3 regions of the Streptomyces sp. NPDC004126 genome follow, and region 3 is predicted to be linked to each of the others. Evidence: riboswitches for the same ligand, from Rfam matches in the RefSeq annotation. Region 3 holds a riboswitch; each other region holds the start of a gene.
The links. A riboswitch is a leader RNA that binds a small molecule or an ion and turns the genes downstream of it on or off. The one in region 3 is predicted to bind cyclic di-AMP.

Region 1 (6,470 bases), on a different contig from region 3:
CAGCGCCTCCGGGGCCAGCCGGCCGGTCTTGTCCACGCCCTGGCCGAGCCGGACGATCGTCATCCGCCGGTCGAGCTCGACGAGCTCGCCGGTGGCCGGGTCGCAGTCGGCGACCAGGAGGCGGATGGAGTTCGTACCGCAGTCGATGCCCGCGACCCGGGTCATGCGGCGCCCTCCCCGGTCTCCTCTTCCTTCTTCTCCCCGCACGGGGTGACGCAGGCGCCCTTGGCCCACCACTCCGGCAGCATGGCCAGCGCCTCGTCGCCGAACGGGTTCACGCCGGGGCCGGCGGCCAGCGAGTGGCCCACCAGCACGTGCAGGCACTTGACCCGGTCCGGCATGCCGCCGGCGCTCGGGAAGCCCTGGAGCACCTCGATGGCGTCGCGGCGCTGGATGTAGTCCTCGTGCGCCCGCTGGTAGGCGGCGGCGAGCTCCGGGTCCTCGGCGAGCCGGGCCTGCATCTCCTTCATGACGCCGTTGGCCTCCAGCGTGCCGATCGCGGAGGCCGCGCGCGGGCACGTCAGGTAGTACAGCGTGGGGAAGGGGGTGCCGTCGGGCAGCCGGGGTGCGGTCTCGACGACGTCCGGCTGGCCGCAGGGGCAGCGGTGCGCGATGGCGCGCAGCCCGCGCGGGGGGCGGCCGAGCTGCTGCTCGAACGCCTCGATGTCCGCGTCGGTCGGCTCGGTCCGGTCGGTCTGGGGCGGGGGCGTCTGCATGCCTGGAGGAAGTCTCTTCGTTCGGTCGTGCGTGATGGGTTGGGTCAGTGGGTCATTCGCCGGGGCGGTCGGCCTTGTCGACGCCGTCCCAGACGTTGGAGTACCAGGGGCGGTCGGAACCGTCCTGGCCGCCGCGTCGGTGATCCGGGGCCGCGGCCCCGGGGTCGGTCATGATGTAGCCGATCTCCCCCGGGCGCAGGAAGTGCAGGTGCCTGCGCGCCTGCTGCTCCGCGTAGGCGGGGTCCTGCCAGCGGGCCTTCTCGTCGCGGAGCTGTTCGAGGCGCTTGCGCGCGGTGTCGGCGGCCCGCTGCTGGTCCGTGATCTCCGAGCGCTGGGAGACGTACTGGCGCATCGGATACGCGAGGGCGACGACCAGCGTACAGAGGACGAGGACCAGCAGTGCCGCGCGGCCGGTGAGCCGGCTGCGGCGGATGTGCCGGCGGGACTGCGAGCGGTAGACGTGGGCCGCGGTCCGCTCGCCGAGCTGCTTGAGCCGGGTCGCCGTCGAGAAGGTGGAGAACCGATCCCGGTTCCCGGCCATGGCCCCGCCTCCCCTGTGCGCGTGCTACGCAATACGTCCCCGCACACGGTACGGGACCGAGTGCGGGGACGTACGGAGGCTGAGCGCGATTAGCCCTTGAAGCGCGGGAAGGCGCTGCGGCCGGCGTACACGGCGGCGTCGTCGAGGATCTCCTCGATGCGCAGCAGCTGGTTGTACTTGGCGACGCGGTCCGAGCGGGCCGGGGCGCCGGTCTTGATCTGACCGCAGTTCACGGCGACGGCGAGGTCGGCGATGGTGACGTCCTCGGTCTCGCCGGAGCGGTGCGACATCATGCACTTGAAGCCGTTGCGCTGGGCCATCTCGACGGCGTCGAGGGTCTCGGTGAGGGAGCCGATCTGGTTCACCTTCACGAGCAGGGCGTTCGCGGAGCCCTCCTCGATGCCGCGGGCGAGGCGCTCGGGGTTGGTGACGAAGAGGTCGTCGCCGACGATCTGGACCTTGGAGCCCAGGCGGTCGGTGATGGTCTTCCAGCCGGCCCAGTCGTCCTCGAAGAGCGGGTCCTCGATGGAGACGAGCGGGTACGCCTCGACGAGCTCGGCGTAGTAGTCGGTCATCTCGGCGGCCGAGCGGGACTGGCCCTCGAACTCGTACTTGCCGTCCTTGTAGAACTCGGACGCGGCGACGTCGAGCGCGAGCGCGATGTCCTTGCCCGGGGTGTAGCCGGCCTGCTTGACGGCCTCGATGATGAGGTCGAGCGCGGCGCGGTTGGACTCCAGGTTCGGGGCGAAGCCGCCCTCGTCGCCCAGGCCGGTGGAGAGGCCCTTGTTGTGCAGGACCTTCTTGAGGGTGTGGTAGACCTCGGCACCCCAGCGCAGGGCCTCGGAGAAGGACTCCGCGCCGATCGGGGCGATCATGAACTCCTGGATGTCGACGTTGGAGTCGGCGTGCGACCCACCGTTGAGGATGTTCATCATCGGAACGGGCAGCAGGTGCGCGTTCGGGCCGCCGAGGTAGCGGAAGAGCGGCAGGTCCGAGGCCTCGGACGCGGCGTGCGCGACGGCGAGGGAGACGCCGAGGATGGCGTTGGCGCCGAGCGAGCCCTTGTTGTCGGTGGCGTCGAGGTCGAACATGGCCTGGTCGATCAGGCGCTGCTCGGTGGCGTCGTAGCCGACGAGCTCCGGCCCGATCTGCTCGATGACGGCGAGGACGGCCTTCTCCACGCCCTTGCCCATGTAACGGTTGGGGTCACCGTCACGGAGCTCGATGGCCTCGAAGGCACCGGTGGAGGCGCCGGACGGAACGGCAGCACGGCCGGTGCTGCCGTCGTCGAGGCCCACCTCGACCTCGACCGTGGGGTTGCCTCGGGAGTCCAGGATTTCCCGGGCTACGACGACGTCGATGGACGGCACGAGCATCTCCTTCTGGGATGTGACGCTGGGTGTGCGGTGGCGTGTGGGCCGTGGGACGGCCCTGCCGACTAGAGCCTAACCGGCTCCGGGGTGTGGGCTGCCCGACCGCCCGGCTCCTGGGACGAAAAAGGGTCCGAATACCCGTCTTCCGGGACATAGGACCCTTGATTCAACGCGTGTGCCGGGGGGTCAGACGACGGAAGCCGGTGCTCCGGTTCCGGAATGCGGTGACCGGCGGACGACACGCCGCCGCCCGGCGCGTGGGGGGATACGCGCCGGGCGGTGGGGATGCTGCGGGGTGCCGCGAGAGTTACGCGGACGTTCAGCCGAGCTTCAGCTTCTGACCCGGGAAGATCAGGTCGGCGTCGGAGACGGTGTCCTTGTTGAGCTCGAAGAGCTTCTCCCAGCCGCCCTTGACCTTGTTGGCGTCGGCGATGGTGCCGAGGGTGTCGCCTTCCTTGACCGTGTAGGTGCCGTTGCCCGTCTGCGGGGTCTCGGCCTTCGGGGTCGACGGCTTGCCCGGGGTCCAGTTGCCGGAGCCGGAGCCGGAGCCCTTGGTCTCGGTCTCGGTCTTCGGGGTGGACGGCTTCGCCGGGGCGGGCTTCGCCGGGGCCGGCTTGGCCGGAGCGGGCTTGGCCGGGGCCGGCTTCGTCTCGGGCTTCGGCTTGGCCGGGGTGGTCGAACCGCCGCCGTTGTACGAGGAGTTGGACAGGCCGACGCCGCAGGACGGCCAGGCGCCCTTGCCCTGGCCCTTGAGGACCTTCTCGGCGATGGCTATCTGCTGGCCCTTGGTGGCCTGGTTGGCCTGCGCGGCGTACGCCTTGCCGCCGTACGCGGCCCACGTGGAGGACGAGAACTGCAGGCCGCCGTAGTAGCCGTTGCCCGTGTTGATGGACCAGTTGCCGCCGGACTCGCAGGCGGCGACCTTGTCCCACTCGGCCGCGGTGGCGGCGCTGGCGGTGCCGGCGGCCATCAGCGGGGCCGCGACGGCGACACCGGCGACACCGGCGAGCGTGACGATGCGGACGGCCTTGGAGCCGCGGCGGTGCTTGCCCTTGCCGGAAAGCAGCATGGAGTTCTCCTCACCGACGCCTTCGAGGTGAGCTGTCGGGTTCGGGCGGATGAGTTGCCCGGTCACGCGGCGCGGCGCGTGTCTTCACCCCTAGCCGGTACGCGGGCCGTCTCTCAACGGCCTTTCCCGGCGCCTACCTTGGTTCCCCCGCTCCTGCCTTCGGCGCTTGCGCGACGACTGTTCCCTCCGTCCGCCGGCAGGATTCGGCGATGCGGTCGAAGGAGCCCGCGGTGGCGAGCGATTCAGAAGGTAGACAGGTCTCTCCCCGATGTTCAACGTGCGATTTTGGGGAGAAACCGGCCTACTTGCCTCTCTCGGGAGCACGTTTGCGCAGGTGAGAGGGGTGTTTGCAACAGTTCCGGAACGAGACACGCCAGTTGTCCGGAAGAGATGCATGTCTCATTTGGCGATAACGGACATTCAACTCTTAATGGATGTCCGAACTGCCCACTATTTCTTGGTTAGATCCAGGTTCTGCCCGGGCTTGATGAGGTCCGCGTCCCCACCGATGACCTGCTCGTTGGCCTTGTAGAGCTCGCCCCAACCGCCCTGGACGCCCTTGGCCTTCGCGATGTCCGAAAGGCTGTCGCCCGGCTTCACGGTGTAGACGGGGTCCGCGGCGGGTGCTGACGCCGTGCCAGGCGCCGCCGGCACCTCGATGGCGGCCGGGCCGCGGTGCTTGCCCGAGCCGTCCGCCGCCGCGTCGGCCGGGGTGCCCGCCGTGGCGCCCGGGGTGGCCGGGGCGGTGGGCGTGGCGCCCGGGGCCGGAGTGGCCCCCGGGGTGGCCGGGGCCGTCGGGGTGGCGCCCGGAGCGGTCGGGGTGCCCGGCGCCGTGGGCGTGGGCGTGCCCGGCGTGGGCGTGCCGGGCGTCGTGGGCGTGGGCGTGCCGGGCGTCGTGGGCTGGACCGTGAAGTCCGGCTCGGGCATGACGGGCAGTCCGCTGGAGGGGCCCAGCGGGTAGTCCGGCAGCCCGCTCGGGTTGGACGGGGTGCCCGGCGCCGGGGTCGGGGCCCCGAAGTCCGTGGAGGGCTTGCCCTTGCCCGCGTTCGGCACCGAGCCGTCGGGCCGGCCCTTGGTGGGCGCGACGGGGCCGGGCTCCAGCTTGTCGCCCGGGTCCACCTCGGGCGCGGGGCCCTGCTGGGTCAGCCCGGCCGAGGCGGAGCACAGCGGCCAGGCCTGGGGGCCCTGGGAGGCCAGCACGCGCTCGGCGACCGCGATCTGCTGCGAGCGGCTGGCGAGGTCGGGGCGCTCCGCGTACGCGAGTCCTCCGGCGTTGCGCCACTGCTCCAGGGTGAACTGCAGGCCGCCGTAGGCGCCGCTGCCGGAGTTCGCGCTCCAGGTGCCGCCGCTCTCGCAGTCGGCGACCTTGTCCCACGTGGCGGTGTCGGCCGCGTTCGCACCTGTGGCGGCGAGCAGCGGCATGGCCAGCGCGGAGCCGGTGACTCCTGCGGTGACGACGATCGCGGGTACCTGGCGGGGGCGTCTGTGGCGGCCGTTCCCGGGAAGCATGAGGCTGCACCTTTCGCATAACGGCGGGGTAACGGCAGAACCTAGCCGCCTTCGAACGGATGTCACAAGTTCGACGGTGGACGGATGTGCGGACTGACTTCCGGTCAGTCCGGCGCCGTCCGCGCCCTCAACCGTTCGGGACTGTGAAGCGGACGGGGAGGGTGCGCAGGCCCCGCATGATGAGCCCGCCGCGCCAGCGCAGGTCCGTAGGGGGAATCGCAAGTTCCAGATCCGGCAGACGCTTCAGCAAAGTTCCGAGCGCCGTCTGCCCTTCGAGACGGGCCAGCGGAGCTCCGAGGCAGTAGTGGATCCCGTGGCCGTATCCGAGGTGTTGGTTGTCACTCCGGGAGAGGTCCAGGGTGTCCGGTTCGGCGAACCGCTCCGGGTCGCGGTCGGCCGCCGCGAGGACCACCAGCACGGGGTCCCCGGCCGCGATGTCCTGCCCGCCGAGGGTCAGCGGCCGGGTGGCGAACCGCCAGGTGGCGAGCTCCACGGGGCCGTCGTAGCGCAGCAGTTCCTCGACGCCGGTCTCCAGCAGCGCGCTCTCCCCGGCCGCGAGGGAGGCCTGGAGGCGCTCGCGCTGGTCCGGGTTCATGAAGAGGGAGTGGATGCCGTTGCCGATGAGGTTCACGGTCGTCTCGAAGCCGGCGAAGAGCAGGATGAAGGCCATCGCCGTGGCCTCCGCCTCCGTCAGATGGTCTCCGTGGTCACTTGCCCGGATCAGATCGGAGATGAGGTCATTGCCCAGATCGTCCCGCTTGCGGTGGATCAGTTCCCCGAGATAGGTACGCATCTGCTTCACCGAGCGGGCGACCCCGCCGCGCGGCCCGCCGCCGTGCCGGATCATCATCCCGGCCCAGTCGCGGAAGTCGTCCTGGTCCTCCCTCGGTACGCCGAGCATCTCGCAGATGGCGTAGATGGGGAGCGGGAACGCGAACTCGTGGATGAGGTCCGCCTCCCCCTTCTCCGCGAACCGATCGATGAGATGGTCGGTCAGCTCCTGCACGCGCGGAGTGAACTCGGCCACACGCCGCGGCGTGAACGCCTTCGACACCAGCCGCCGCAGCCGGGTGTGGTCCGGCGGGTCGATGTTCAGCAGGTGCGTCATCAGCTCCGCCTTGCGCTCCCCCGGGATCCCGGTCTTGCCCTTGGCGTGCGCCGGCTCCGCGTGGTGCGCCGGGTTCTTGCTCAGCCGCTGGTCCGCGAGGGCCTGGCGGGCGTCGGCGTACCGCGTCACCAGCCAGGCCTCCACCCCGCTGGGG
Region 2 (6,470 bases), on a different contig from region 3:
CGTACCGGGAACTCATCGAGGACACCGACTGGAGCAAGTACGGCCGCGGCAAGGACCCGCGCTGCGCCAACTGCATGGCGCACTGCGGCTACGAGCCCACCGCCGTCCTCGCCACCATGGGCTCCCTCAAGGAGTCCCTGCGCGCCGCCCGGGAGACCGTGGCGGGCAACCGGGACGCGTCGGCATGACCGGCGGACAGGGAGCGCGGCGGGGCTTCGACCTCGCCGCGCTGCTCGCCGAGCGCGGCGGGGAGCGCTACGAGCTGCACGCCCGCCACCTCAACCACCAGCTGCCCCGCATGCTGCACACCATCGGCTTCGACAAGGTCTACGTGCGGGCCGAGGGCGCCCACTTCTGGGACGACGAGGGCAACGACTACCTTGACATGCTGGCCGGCTTCGGGGTGATGGGCCTGGGCCGGCACCACCCGGTCGTCCGCCGGGCCCTGCACGACGTCCTGGACGCCCAGCTCGCCGACCTCACCCGCTTCGACTGCCAGCCGCTGCCCGGCCTGCTGGCCGAGAAGCTGCTGTCGTACAGCCCGCACCTCGACCGGGTCTTCTTCGGCAACAGCGGCACCGAGGCGGTGGAGACCGCCCTGAAGTTCGCCCGGTACGCCACCGGGCGGCCCAGGATCCTCTACTGCGACCACGCCTTCCACGGGCTGACCACCGGCTCGCTGTCGGTCAACGGAGAAGGCGGCTTCCGCGACGGCTTCGCCCCGCTGCTCCCGGACACGAAGATCGCCCTCGGGGACCTGGCGGCGCTGGAACGCGAACTCGCGCGCGGGGACGTGGCCGCCTTCGTGGTCGAGCCGGTCCAGGGCAAGGGGGTGCACGCCGCCCCGCCCGGATTCCTGCGCGCCGCGCAGGAACTGCTGCACCGGCACAAGGCCCTGCTCATCGCCGACGAGGTGCAGACCGGCCTCGGACGGACCGGCGATTTCTACGCGTACCAGCACGAGCCGGGCGTGGAACCGGACCTGGTGTGCGTCGCCAAGGCCCTCTCCGGCGGGTACGTGCCCGTCGGCGCGACCCTGGGCAAGGACTGGATCTTCCAGAAGGTCTACTCGTCCATGGACCGGGTGCTGGTGCACTCCGCCAGCTTCGGTTCCAACGCCCAGGCGATGGCGGCGGGCCTCGCGGTCCTGTCCGTCATGGAGGACGAGCAGGTCGTGGCCAACGCCCGGGCCGTGGGAGACCTGCTGCGCGGACGCCTGGCGGCGCTCGTGGACCGGTACGAGCTGCTGCACGAGGTGCGCGGGCGCGGACTGATGATCGGCATCGAGTTCGGCAGGCCCTCCTCGCTGGGGCTGCGCAGCCGGTGGGCGATGCTCCAGGCGGCCCGCAAGGGCCTGTTCGCGCAGATGGTCGTGGTGCCGCTGCTGCGCAGGCACCGGATCCTCACCCAGGTCTCCGGGGACCACCTGGAGGTCATCAAGCTGATCCCGCCGCTCATCGTGGACGAGGCGGACGTGGAGCGCTTCGTCGGGGCCTTCCAGGAGGTCATGGACGAGGCGCACGGCGGGGGCGCCCTGATGTGGGACTTCGGGCGGACCCTGGTGAAGCAGGCGGTCGGCAACCGCTGAGGCGCGGCGGCGCCGGAGGGGGCCCGGACGGGCCCCCTCCGGCCGTCCGGGGGTCAGCCCTCCAGGAGCCGGTCCCGCAGCCGGTCCAGGGACTCGGGTGCGAGCGAGAGCCCCTCGGCGAGGTAGCGCTCCACCCCGCCCCACTGCTCGTCGATGACCGCGAAGGCCGCGAGCAGGTACTCCGCGCGGGCGTCGAACAGCGGCGCCAGCAGCTCCATCACCTCGGGGGAGCGGGCCTCGGGCGCGTCGCTGCCCCGGCGCACCCGGTAGCGGTTGTGCGGGACGTTGGACTCCAGGTAGTCCGCCACGATCGCCTCGCGCTCCACGCCCAGCGCGAGCAGCGTCACGGCGACCGACAGCCCGGCCCGGTCCTTGCCGGCGGCGCAGTGCATCAGCGCCGGCACGCTGTCCAGCGCGAGCGCGTGCACGACGCGGCTGTGTTCGGCGGTGCGGGTGCGGATGATCGTGCGGTACGAGTCCGTCATGCGGGCGGCGGCCCGGCCCTCGCCCAGGAGGCCGCGGAGCTGGTCGAGCTCGCCCTCGCGGACCATCTTCCAGAACTCCCGGCCGTCGGCCGGATCCGTCAGCGGGATGTTCACGTTGCGTACACCCGGCAGTTCGACGTCCGGGCCCTCCAGCGCGTGGTCCGCTCCGTTGCGGAAGTCGAAGACGGTGTGCAGCCCCAGCGAAGCGAGGAACTCTGTATCGGTTTCGGTGGCATGCGCCAGATGTCCGCTTCGGAACAGTCGTCCCGGCCTGACCCTCCGTCCGTCCGTGGTCGGCAACCCGCCCACGTCACGGAAGTTGCGCACTCCCGTCATCTCCGTGCCGCGTTCGGGTCCGGCCGGAAGGGGCTGGGGTATCTGCTGGGTCACGTGTACTCCTCCGCGTGGGTCCGTGGTGTCCGAATTGGTCCGGTTGGGAACAACTTGCCATATGTGGAGGCGAGATCGGGCCCGGCCCCGTGAGCCAGATCATACGGTGACCGTGCGTGCCTGATCGCGGGGACCGAATTGCCTTGTGAGAGCGGTTGTTGATGGTGCGGAATGGACGCAGGGTGACCGGAATTCCATTGATCCCCCATATCTGCGAATCCGTCAGGGAATTCGCGGCTTGTTGCCCGGCGCCCCGCTCGATTACCTTCGCGATCGATCCGGGTGGACCGCCTAATCCTGCCGCCGCCCGGGAACCGCACCCGACCATCGCGCGCGGCAGGAGCGGGGGAACCAGGTAGGCCGCTGTTCCGGATCATTTCCGGCGCAGCTAGGGGTGAAGCCGAACCCGTGCTCCGCACGTACGGCCGGACATCTCCAGTCCGAACCCGACAGCTCACCTCGCAGGCGCCGGAGAGGAATTCGCCATGCCCGCAAAGGGTAAGCACCGCCGTCCGAAGTCCCGTTCGATATCCCGCGGCTTCGCCGTCGCCGGAACCGGCGGAGCGGCCCTCGCGCTCCCGCTGATGGGTGCCGCCGGCGCCAACGCGGCCCCGGCCGCGTCCGTCCCCGCCCAGAGCGCGCAGGCCCCGGAGGCCCTCCGCACCGCGGCCCCCGCCACCGCGCCCGCGGCCGCCGCGCCCGGCGTCTACACGGTCGTGCCCGGCGACTACCTCTCCAAGATCGCCGCCGAGCGCCACATCGAGGGCGGCTGGGAGCAGCTGTACGCCGACAACCGCGAGGCCGTCGGCGCCGACCCCTCCCTCATCCACCCGGGCCTGAAGCTGAACCTCGTCGGCGGCCAGGGCGCGGCCCCCGCCCCGAAGGCCCCTGCGGCCCCGGTCGAGGAATCCTCCAGCGACGCTCCGGCCGCGCCCGAGGGCGTGGGCGGCAAGGCCCAGGCCCCGAAGGCCGCGGGCAAGGCCACCACCGGCAAGCCCGGCCGCACTTCCGGCGGCGCGGCCGCCCAGGGCTCCGGCGCCGCCGCCAAGAGCGAGAAGGCCTCCGCCCCCGCCGCCCCCGCCGCGCCCGCCGCGGCGTCCGGCTTCACCGCCCCCGTCGGCGGCGGCGTCTCCACCCAGTACCGCACGAGCGGCGCCATGTGGTCCTCCGGCTACCACACCGGCGTCGACTTCATCGCGAGCACCGGCACCACCGTCCGGGCCGTCGGCGCGGGCACCGTGGTTTCCGCAGGCTGGGGCGGCGCGTACGGCAACGAGGTCGTCATCAAGCACGCCGACGGCAAGTACTCCCAGTACGGCCACCTCTCCTCGCTCTCCGTCTCCGTGGGCCAGAGCGTCACCGGCGGGCAGACCGTCGGCCTCTCCGGCGCGACCGGCAACGTGACCGGCCCGCACCTCCACTTCGAGATCCGCACCGGCCCGTCCTACGGCTCGGACATCGACCCGCTCGCCTACCTCCGCTCCAAGGGCGTGAGCATCTGACGGCACCCGCCGTCGGCACGAGGACGCGCGCGGAGCCGGGACCCGAGGGGGGTCCCGGCTCCGCGTGTACTTATTCCTTATCCCCCGCGTGGTATAGATCACGGCCCGTCAACCCCTCATTACGTTGGCGTAGGTTGGTTGCCAAGGTGAAGGATGCTGTCCTGTGGCAGCGACGAAGACGACACTGAAGACCATCGGCTCGTACGCGGCGATCGGGGACAGCTTCACCGAAGGCGTGGGGGACCCGGGACCCGGGGATTCTTACCTCGGCTGGGCGGACCGCCTCGCCGTACTCCTGGCAGATCAGCGCGACGAGCACGACTTCCGGTACGCGAATCTGGCCGTGCGCGGCAAAATACTCGACCAGATCGTGGCCGACCAGATCCCGAGAGCCAAGGAACTCGCACCCGACCTCGTCACCTTCTGCGCGGGCGGCAACGACATCATCCGCCCCGGCAGCGACCCGGACGACGTCGCGGAGCGGTTCGAGGCGGCCCTCGCCGACCTCAAGGCCTCCGTGGGCCTCGTGATGATCACGACCGGCTTCGACACGCGGGGCGTGCCGGTCCTCAAGCACCTGCGGGGCAAGATCGCGACGTACAACGTCCACGTCCGCGCCATCGCCGACCGCTACGACTGCCCCGTGCTCGACCTGTGGTCCCTCAAGACCGTCCAGGACCGCCGGGCCTGGGACGGCGACCGGCTCCACCTCTCACCCGAAGGCCACACCCGCGTCGCGCTGCGCGCCGCACAGGTCCTCGGCTACGAGGTGCCGGCCGACCCGGACCAGCCCTGGCCGCCCGTCCCGCCGCGCGGCTCGGTGGACGTGACCCGCGACAACATCCAGTGGGCGCGCGAGCACCTCGTCCCGTGGATCGGCCGCCGGCTGCGCGGCGAGTCCTCCGGCGACCACGTCGAGGCCAAGCGCCCGGACCTGCTGCCGCTGTAGCGGACGCGGCGGAGGAGGACGCGGGGGAAGGAGACGTGGGGGAGGGGGAGCGGTGGACGGGCAGCGGTGGACGGGCAGCCGGGTTTCGGCCGTGACGGCGGCCCGGACACGCGCGGCGGAATCCTCCGGGGCCGGTGTGCGTTGGGATGGTCGTAGCACTCGACCGTCCCGTCCTGCACCTTCCCAGGAGGCGCCTTGACCGGCTCCCTTCCCCTGCGTCCCCGGCTGCGCGCCCTGCGGCCCGAAGCCTTCGGCGCGGACCCGTCCGGCGCACGGCTGGAGCGGATCCTGCGCTCGCCGAACTTCGCCGACGGCGTGTTCCAGAACCCGGTGGGGGCCCGGACCAGGCCTTCCGGATCGATGGCGGAGTTCGCCAAGATCTACTTCCACAAGGAGCAGCGGGCCCGCCGCAGCCCCGCGGCGCCCATCCCCGTCCACCCGACCACCCTCGCCGACCTGGCCAAGCCGCCGGCGAGCGGGCTCCGGCTGACCTGGATGGGCCACTCCAGCATCCTCGCGGAGATCGACGGCCGCCGCGTGCTCTTCGACCCCGTCTGGGGCGACCGGTGCTCCCCCTTCCCCTTCGCCGGTCCCAAGCGGCTGCACCCCGCCCCGGTGCCGCTGGCCTCCCTGGGCTCCGTCGACGTCGTCGTGATCTCCCACGACCACTACGACCACCTCGACCTCCCCACCATCAAGGCCCTCGCCCGCACGGACACGGTCTTCGCCGTCCCGCTCGGCGTCGGCGCGCACCTGGAGCACTGGGGCGTCTCCCCGGACCGGCTGCGCGAGCTCGACTGGAACGAGTCGACCGAGGTCGCCGGCCTCACCCTCACCGCCACCCCCGCCCGGCACTTCTGCGGGCGCGGCCTGCGCAACCAGCAGTTCACCCTGTGGGCCTCCTGGGTCGTCAGCAGCGCAGAGCACCGGATCTTCCACAGCGGGGACACCGGCTACTTCCCGGGCTTCAAGGAGATCGGCGCCGAGCACGGCCCCTTCGACGCCACGATGATCCAGATCGGCGCCTACTCGGAGTACTGGCCCGACATCCACATGACCCCCGCGGAGGGCCTCCGGGCCCACCTCGACCTCCAGGGCGGCGCCCCGGCCGGCACCCTGCTGCCGATCCACTGGGGCACCTTCAACCTGGCCTTCCACGCCTGGGCCGAGCCCGCCGAGTGGACGCTCGACGCCGCCGAGGGCGCGGGCCAGCGCGTCGCCGCCCCGCGGCCGGGGGAGCCGTTCGAGCCCGCCCGCAAGCTGCCGGTCGAGCCCTGGTGGCGTTCGGTCTCCACCCCGATCACCCACCCGTGGCGCACGGCGCGGCCCGCGGAACCCGCACCGAGCGAGCCCCGGGCCGGAGACCTGGACCTCGCCGGGGAGCGGTGACGCGAGGACGGGTACGACGGGTGTGACGGGTACGCCCCCGGCCGTCGTGGGCACGCGGAAGGTGCGCACGACGGCCGGGGGCGGGCTGATCACGGCCGGGAACGGGCGGCCAGGGCGGGCGGGAGCCGGCGTGGGAGCCGGCCGCGCAGGCGCGGGGCGTACGCGTC
Region 3 (6,470 bases):
GCGGCCGGGTAGGCGGGGATCCGGCCGGCGCCCTCGACGCCGTGGGCGCCGCCGTCGGCGTCGGCGCCGGCGGGCACCTCGGCGGGCGGCGGGGGCGCGGCGGGGGGCGCGTCGCCGGCCGCGGCGGCCAGGGCTTCGACGAGGTCGCCGAGCTCCACGTGGACCACGGCGACGGGCTTGCCCGGGACCTCGGCGACGGCCTCCCGCAGCGCCTGCGCGAGGTCGTCGGCGAGCCGGCGGTCGCTCACGGAGGGGATGGCGGTGACGACGACGGCGTCGCAGTCCTCGGAGGCGAGCGCGGCGCGCAGGGCGGTGCGGAAGTCGGCGGGGCCGGCGGCGGTCGTCAGGTCGAGCGGGGGCAGCGGGCGCAGCCCCTCGGTCAGGCAGGCGTCGTAGGTGAGGACGCCGAGGGACTCGGAGTTGCCGAGGATGGCCACCCGGGGCCCGGCCGGCAGCGGCTGCCCGGCCAGCAGCAGGCCGACGTCGACGAGCTCGGTGACGGTGTCGACGCGGATGACGCCGGCCTGGCGGAGCAGCTCGGAGACGGTGGCCTCGGGGAGCCGGGTGCCGGGGACGACGTGTCCGGCGGGGGTGTGCCGGCCGCCGAGGGCGACGACCACGGGCTTGACGGCGGCGGTGCGGCGGGCGAGGCGGGTGAACTTGCGCGGGTTCCCGAGGGTTTCCAGGTACATCAGGGCGACGTCGGTGGCCTCGTCCTCGTACCAGTACTGGAGGATGTCGTTGCCGGAGACGTCGGCCCGGTTGCCGGCCGAGACGAAGGACGACAGTCCCTCGCCGCGCCGCAGCAGGGCGGACAGCAGGGCGATGCCGATCGCCCCGGACTGGGTGAACAGGCCGATCGGGCCGCGCGCGGAGGCGGGGGCCGGGGCGAGGCAGGCGTTCAGCTCGACCTCCGGGGCGGTGTTGACCACCCCGAAGGCGTTGGGCCCGATGAGCCGCATCCCGTACGAGCGGACCTGCCGCACCAGTTCACGCTGGCGGGCGAGTCCGGCCGGGCCGCTCTCGCCGTATCCGGCGGACAGGACCACCAGCCCCTGCACCCCGTGCTCGCCGCAGGCGGCCACGGCGTCGGGGACCCGGTCGGCGGGGACGGCGATCACGGCGAGGTCGACGGGGCCGCCGATCTCGGCGAGGGAGCGGTAGGCCCGTACGCCTTCGAGGAGGTCGCCCTCCAGGCCGGGGGCGCGGGCCTCGTTGACGGCGTAGAGGTGTCCGCGGAAGCCGCCGTCGCGCAGGTTGCGCAGGGCGGTGGCGCCCACGCCGGCGCCGGAGCGGCTGGCGCCGATCACCGCGACGGAGCCGGGGGCGAGGAGGCGCTGCACGGAGCGGGCCTCGGCGCGCTGTTCGCGGGCGCGCTGGACGGCGAGGGACTCGGCGGTGGGTTCGAGGTCGAGGGTGAGGTGGACGGAGCCGTCCTCGAAGCTGCGCTTCTGCTGGTAGCCGACGTCCGTGAACACCTTGATCATCTTGGTGTTGGCGGGCAGCACCTCGGCCGCGAACCTGCGGATCCCGCGTTCGCGGGCCACGGCGCCGATGTGCTCCAGGAGGGCGGAGGCGACCCCGCGGCCCTGGTGGGCGTCCTGGACGAGGAAGGCGACCTCGGCCTCGTCGGCGGGGGCGGAGGCGGGCCGGCCGTCGGGGCCGATGCGGTCGAAGCGGACCGTGCCGATGAACTCCCCGCCGATGGTCGCGGCGAGGCCGACGCGGTCGACGTAGTCGTGGTGCGTGAAGCGGCGGACGTCGCGGTCCGAGAGGCGGGGGTAGGGCGCGAAGAAACGGTAGTACTTCGACTCGTCCGAGACCTGTTCGTAGAAGCTGACCAGGCGGCCCGCGTCCTCGGTGGTGATGGGGCGGATCCGGGCGGTGCCGCCGTCGCGCAGCACGACGTCCGCTTCCCAGTGGGCCGGGTACGAGGGGTCCGACGCGGTGGTCATGGGGCCACCTTAAGGGGCGGTCCGGCCGGGTGTGCGGGTGCGGTGGGAGGCCCGTTCGGCGAGCGCGCGGCGAATGCGGCACACCGGGGCGAACCAGTGCAAGCTGGGGAGGGTCGAACGGCGGTGGATACGGGCCGAAGGTCGGTCCGAGCATTCCGGACGGCGTGAGAGACTGGTCTAGACAACCCGTAGAACCTGAAGGGCATCACCATGGCAGAGCGCCGCGTCAACGTCGGCTGGGCCGAGGGCCTGCACGCTCGTCCCGCCTCGATCTTCGTCCGGGCGACCACCGCCTCCGGAGTCCCGGTGACCATCGCGAAGGCCGGCGGCGACCCCGTCAACGCCGCGTCGATGCTGGCGGTCCTGGGCCTGGGCGCCCAGGGCGGCGAGGAGATCGTCCTGGCTTCCGACGCCGAGGGTGCGGACGCCGCGCTCGACCGCCTCGCGAAGCTGGTCGCCGAGGGCCTCGAAGAGCTCCCCGAGACCGTCTGAGACCGTCAGACCCTTCGGGTCCGGTAGACCGGAAGCCGCAGTCCCCACCACCCCGGGGGCTGCGGCTTCCGCGTTTTCCCGTTCGGGGAATCCGGGAATTCGGCGCGCCGGGAGGCGGCCGGAACGCGGCGGAATGAAAGCGGACGGGAATTAAACCGCCGCCCGGACGGGCCGGCGGACGGACGGACGGACGGACGGACGGACGGACGGACGGACGGACGAGAATATCCCTCTGTTGTATACGGGAATTGTTAATTCGGAGAGCTCGCCGCGTTTACGGCAGGTTGCGGATTCCTCACCCTGGGCCGGTGCGCCCCCGCCGACCGCTGCGCGTGCAGCGCGGTCAGCGCCCTGGCCCGCTCCGCGTCGCCGCGCGCGACGGCGTCCACGATGGCGGCGTGCTCGGCCCAGCACTCCGCGGGCTGCGCGGGCGCGTCCACCACGTACATCCAGGCGATCTTGTGCCGGGTCTGGGTCAGCAGGGCGATCAGCCCCGGGCTCGCCGAGGCCTGGGCCAGCGTCTCGTGGAACCAGCTCCCCAGGGAGCGCAGGTCCTCCCCCTGGGCCCGGCCGGCCCGTTCCCGGCCCAGCCTGACCAGTCCGCGCAGCACCTTGAGGTGGCCGTCGGTGCGCCGGCGGGCGGCCCGGGAGGCGGCGAGCGGCTCCAGCAGCATCCGCAGCTCCAGCAGGTCGGCGGCCTCCTGCGCGGTCGGCTCGGCGACGCAGGCGCCCGCGTGCCGCCGCGTGGTGACGAAGCCCTCGGACTCCAGGGTCCGCAGCGCCTCGCGGACCGGGACGCGCGAGACCCCGTAGCGGCGGGCGAGCACCTCCTCGGTCAGCCGGCCGCCCGGCCCGAAGAAACCGGAGACGATGTCGTCGCGAATCGCTGTGCACACCGCGTGCGCCGGAATACGCAAGGCCGGACCTCCGCTGGTTTCGGTTCGGTTTACCGTGGCCGTGCTGCGACTCTATTGCACATCGCGGTGAATTCCGAGCGGGGTCGGAAACAGGGCTGGAAACAGGGCTGGAAATACGGAGAAGGCCCCGGCTCTGTGAGCCGGGGCCTTCTTCGGTGAAGCGCGCTGCGTGCGTGCGGGTCAGATGCCCACGCCGTGGTTGCGCAGGTACGTCAGCGGGTTGATGTCCGTGCCGTACGTGGCGCCGGTGCGGGCCTCGAAGTGCAGGTGCGGGCCGCTGGAGTTGCCGGTGGAGCCCGACAGGCCGATCTGCTGGCCCGGGGTAACCGTTTCGCCGGCGGAGACGCTCAGCGAGCTCATGTGGCCGTACTGGGTGTAGGTGCCGTCGTTGTGGCGGATGACGACGTTGTTGCCGTACGCGCCGCCCCAGCCGGCCTCGACGACGGTGCCCGCGCCCACGGCGTGGACGGAGGTGCCGGAGTCGGCGTGGAAGTCGATGCCCGTGTGGCTGCCGGAGGACCACATGCCGCCGCCCGCGCCGTACTGGGTGCTGACGTACGAGCCGTCGATCGGGGAGACGAAGGTGTTGAGGCGCTTGCGGGCCTCTTCCTCGGCGGCCTTCTCGGCTGCCTCGCGCTCGGCCTTCTCCTTGGCCTCGGCGGTGCGCTTGGCCTCGGCGGCCCGCGTCTTCGCCTCGGCCTCGGCCTGCGCCTGCGCGGCGGCGGCCTCGGCGGCGCTCTGCTGGGTGGCGGCCTGGACCTCGATGTCGTCCTGCAGACCGTCGGCGACGACGATCGCGTTCTGACCGGTGTCCTCCATGGACGGTGCGCTGCTGTTGTCCGCCGCGAAGGCCGGAGCGGCCAGGGTGCCGACCACGCCCGTGGTGGCGAGGGCGGCGACGCCGGCGAAGCCGGCGGTCTTGCGGCTCAGACGGCTGGAACCACGGTGCTTACCAGAACCGGCGGCACGACTGCCAAACGCCATGAAGGGGGTGATCCTTTCCTTCCCTCTCGCCTACCGGGTTAGCTGACGGGTTCGGAGCAGGAAGGTCTCCTACGGGCCTCCTCTGGCGAGGGGGTCCGATTCACCCCAGGGACATGTGGGTCCCCGGCTCCCCAGGCTCGCGCCTGACGGGGACTCGGCGATCGCTGTCCGGTGCCGCGGGTGCGGCGGTTACAACTGACGAACAGCACGGCCGACGCTAGGCGGATCATCAGTCAATCGCCAAACAGACGAGCGGTTTTGTTGCGTACGCCACACCGCATACCTGCAACCACGCCACCAAACGGACAAAGGGGGCTCCGGTGGATGTTCCACCGGAGCCCCCTGGAAACGGGCCGGACCACGGCCCGTCTCGGGCCTCGCGCCGCTCAGTTGGAGACGACGGTGACCTCACCGATCCCGAGCGCCAGGACGGGCTCCTCGATCTGCGCGGCGTCGCCCACCAGGATGGTGACCAGACGGTCCACCGGGAAGGCGTTCACCACGGCCGAAGTGGCCTCCGCCGTACCGGTTTCGGCCAGCCGCGCGTACAGCCGCGCCTGGTAGTCGTCCGGCAGCTCCTGCTCGACCTGGTCGGCGAGCGTGCCGGCGACGGAGGCGGCCGTCTCGAACTTCAGCGGGGCCACGCCCACCAGGTTCTGCACCGCCACGTCCCGCTCGGCGTCGGTCAGCCCGCCCTCCGCGAGGGTCCGCAGCACCTTCCACAGGTCCTCCAGCGCCGGACCCGTGTTGGGGGTGTCCACCGAACCGCTGATGGCGAGCATCGAGGCGCCCTTGCCGTCCGCGGTGGAGCGCAGCACCTGCCCGAAGGCGCGCACGCCGTAGGTGTAGCCCTTCTCCTCGCGCAGCACCTTGTCCAGGCGCGAGGTGAGGGTGCCGCCGAGGCAGTAGGTGCCGAGCACCTGCGGGGCCCAGACGATGTCGTGCCGGTCCGGCCCGATCCGGCCGATCAGCAGCTGCGTCTGGACCGCGCCCGGCCGGTCCACGATGACCACGCGGCCCGTGTCGTCGGCCGTCACCGGCTGCACGGGACGGGCCGGGGCGGTGTCGCCCGTCCAGGCGCCCAGGGTGTCCGCCAGCAGCGCGTCCAGGTCGATGCCGGTCAGGTCGCCGACGACCACCGCGGTGGCGGTGGAGGGGCGTACGTGGGCCTCGTAGAAGGCGCGCACGGCCCCGGAGTCGATCCGCGCGACCGTCTCCTCGGTGCCCTGGCGCGGGCGGGACATGCGCAGCGAGGCCGGGAACAGCTCCTTGGAGAGCTCCTTGGCGGCGCGGCGCTGCGGGCTGGCCAGCTCGTGCGGGATCTCGTCGAGCCGGTTGCGCACCAGGCGGTCGACCTCGCCGTCGGCGAAGGCGGGCGCCCTCAGGGCCTCGGCGAGCAGGGCGAGCGCCTTCGGCAGCCGGGAGGCCGGGACCTCCAGGGAGACCCGCAGGCCGGGGTGGTCGGCGTGGGCGTCGAGGGTGGCGCCGCAGCGCTCCAGCTCGGCGGCGAACTCCTCGGCGGAGTGCTTGTCGGTGCCCTCCGACAGGGCGCGGGCCATGATGGTGGCCACCCCGTCGAGGCCCTCGGGCTCGGCGTCCAGCGGGGCGGCGAGGTTGACCTCGACCGCCACCACCTGCTGGCCGGGGCGGTGGCAGCGCAGCAGGGTCAGGCCGTTGGGGAGCGTGGAGCGCTCCGGGGCCGGGAAGGCCCACGGCTTCGCCTCGCCGGCCTGCGGCCGCGGGTGGAAGGTCATCGTGACGGCTGCGGTGTCGCTCACTGCTCCGCCCCCTCGTTCTCGTCGTGCTGCTCGGTCTCGTGGGCCCCGGCGCCGCCCAGCGGCTCGTAGACCAGCACCGCGCGGTTGTCGGGGCGCAGCCTGGCCGCGGCCACGGCCTGCACCTCCTCGGCGGTGACGTCCAGCACCCGCTGGACGGCGGTCAGGGCGAGCTGGGGGTCGCCGAACAGCACCGCGAAGCGGCACAGTTCGTCGGCGCGGCCGGCCACGGTGCCCAGCCGGTCCAGCCATTCGCGCTCCAGCTGCGCCTGGGCGCGCTCCATCTCCTCGGCCGTCGGGCCCTCGGCGGCGAACCGCGCGAGCTCCTCGTCGACGGCCGCCTCGAT

Region 1: another riboswitch for cyclic di-AMP. It lies ahead of ACQKM2_RS19405 (transglycosylase family protein); the one in region 3 lies ahead of ACQKM2_RS26705 (M23 family metallopeptidase).
Region 2: another riboswitch for cyclic di-AMP. It lies ahead of ACQKM2_RS03920 (peptidoglycan DD-metalloendopeptidase family protein); the one in region 3 lies ahead of ACQKM2_RS26705 (M23 family metallopeptidase).

Annotation. Positions count from the first base shown of each region.
Region 1 covers NZ_JBNNPF010000019.1:12,874-19,343, forward strand. Annotated here, with positions in the region: gene ACQKM2_RS19385 (exopolyphosphatase) at 1-165, opposite strand, end outside; gene ACQKM2_RS19390 (DUF501 domain-containing protein) at 162-716, opposite strand; gene ACQKM2_RS19395 (FtsB family cell division protein) at 769-1,257, opposite strand; gene eno (phosphopyruvate hydratase) at 1,347-2,633, opposite strand; gene ACQKM2_RS19405 (transglycosylase family protein) at 2,950-3,699, opposite strand; cyclic di-AMP (ydaO/yuaA leader) riboswitch at 3,702-3,874, opposite strand; gene ACQKM2_RS19410 (transglycosylase family protein) at 4,150-5,208, opposite strand; gene ACQKM2_RS19415 (cytochrome P450 family protein) at 5,336-6,470, opposite strand, start outside.
Region 2 covers NZ_JBNNPF010000002.1:299,361-305,830, reverse strand. Annotated here, with positions in the region: gene hpnH (adenosyl-hopene transferase HpnH) at 1-188, shown strand, start outside; gene ACQKM2_RS03930 (aspartate aminotransferase family protein) at 185-1,588, shown strand; gene ACQKM2_RS03925 (tyrosine-protein phosphatase) at 1,642-2,463, opposite strand; cyclic di-AMP (ydaO/yuaA leader) riboswitch at 2,782-2,944, shown strand; gene ACQKM2_RS03920 (peptidoglycan DD-metalloendopeptidase family protein) at 2,949-3,965, shown strand; gene ACQKM2_RS03915 (SGNH/GDSL hydrolase family protein) at 4,129-4,914, shown strand; gene ACQKM2_RS03910 (MBL fold metallo-hydrolase) at 5,110-6,303, shown strand; gene ACQKM2_RS03905 (sporulation-delaying protein SdpB family protein) at 6,393-6,470, opposite strand, start outside.
Region 3 covers NZ_JBNNPF010000032.1:10,456-16,925, forward strand. Annotated here, with positions in the region: gene ACQKM2_RS26690 (GNAT family N-acetyltransferase) at 1-1,955, opposite strand, end outside; gene ACQKM2_RS26695 (HPr family phosphocarrier protein) at 2,166-2,447, shown strand; gene ACQKM2_RS26700 (GntR family transcriptional regulator) at 2,699-3,364, opposite strand; gene ACQKM2_RS26705 (M23 family metallopeptidase) at 3,545-4,348, opposite strand; cyclic di-AMP (ydaO/yuaA leader) riboswitch at 4,361-4,518, opposite strand; gene ACQKM2_RS26710 (M16 family metallopeptidase) at 4,735-6,102, opposite strand; gene ACQKM2_RS26715 (M16 family metallopeptidase) at 6,123-6,470, opposite strand, start outside.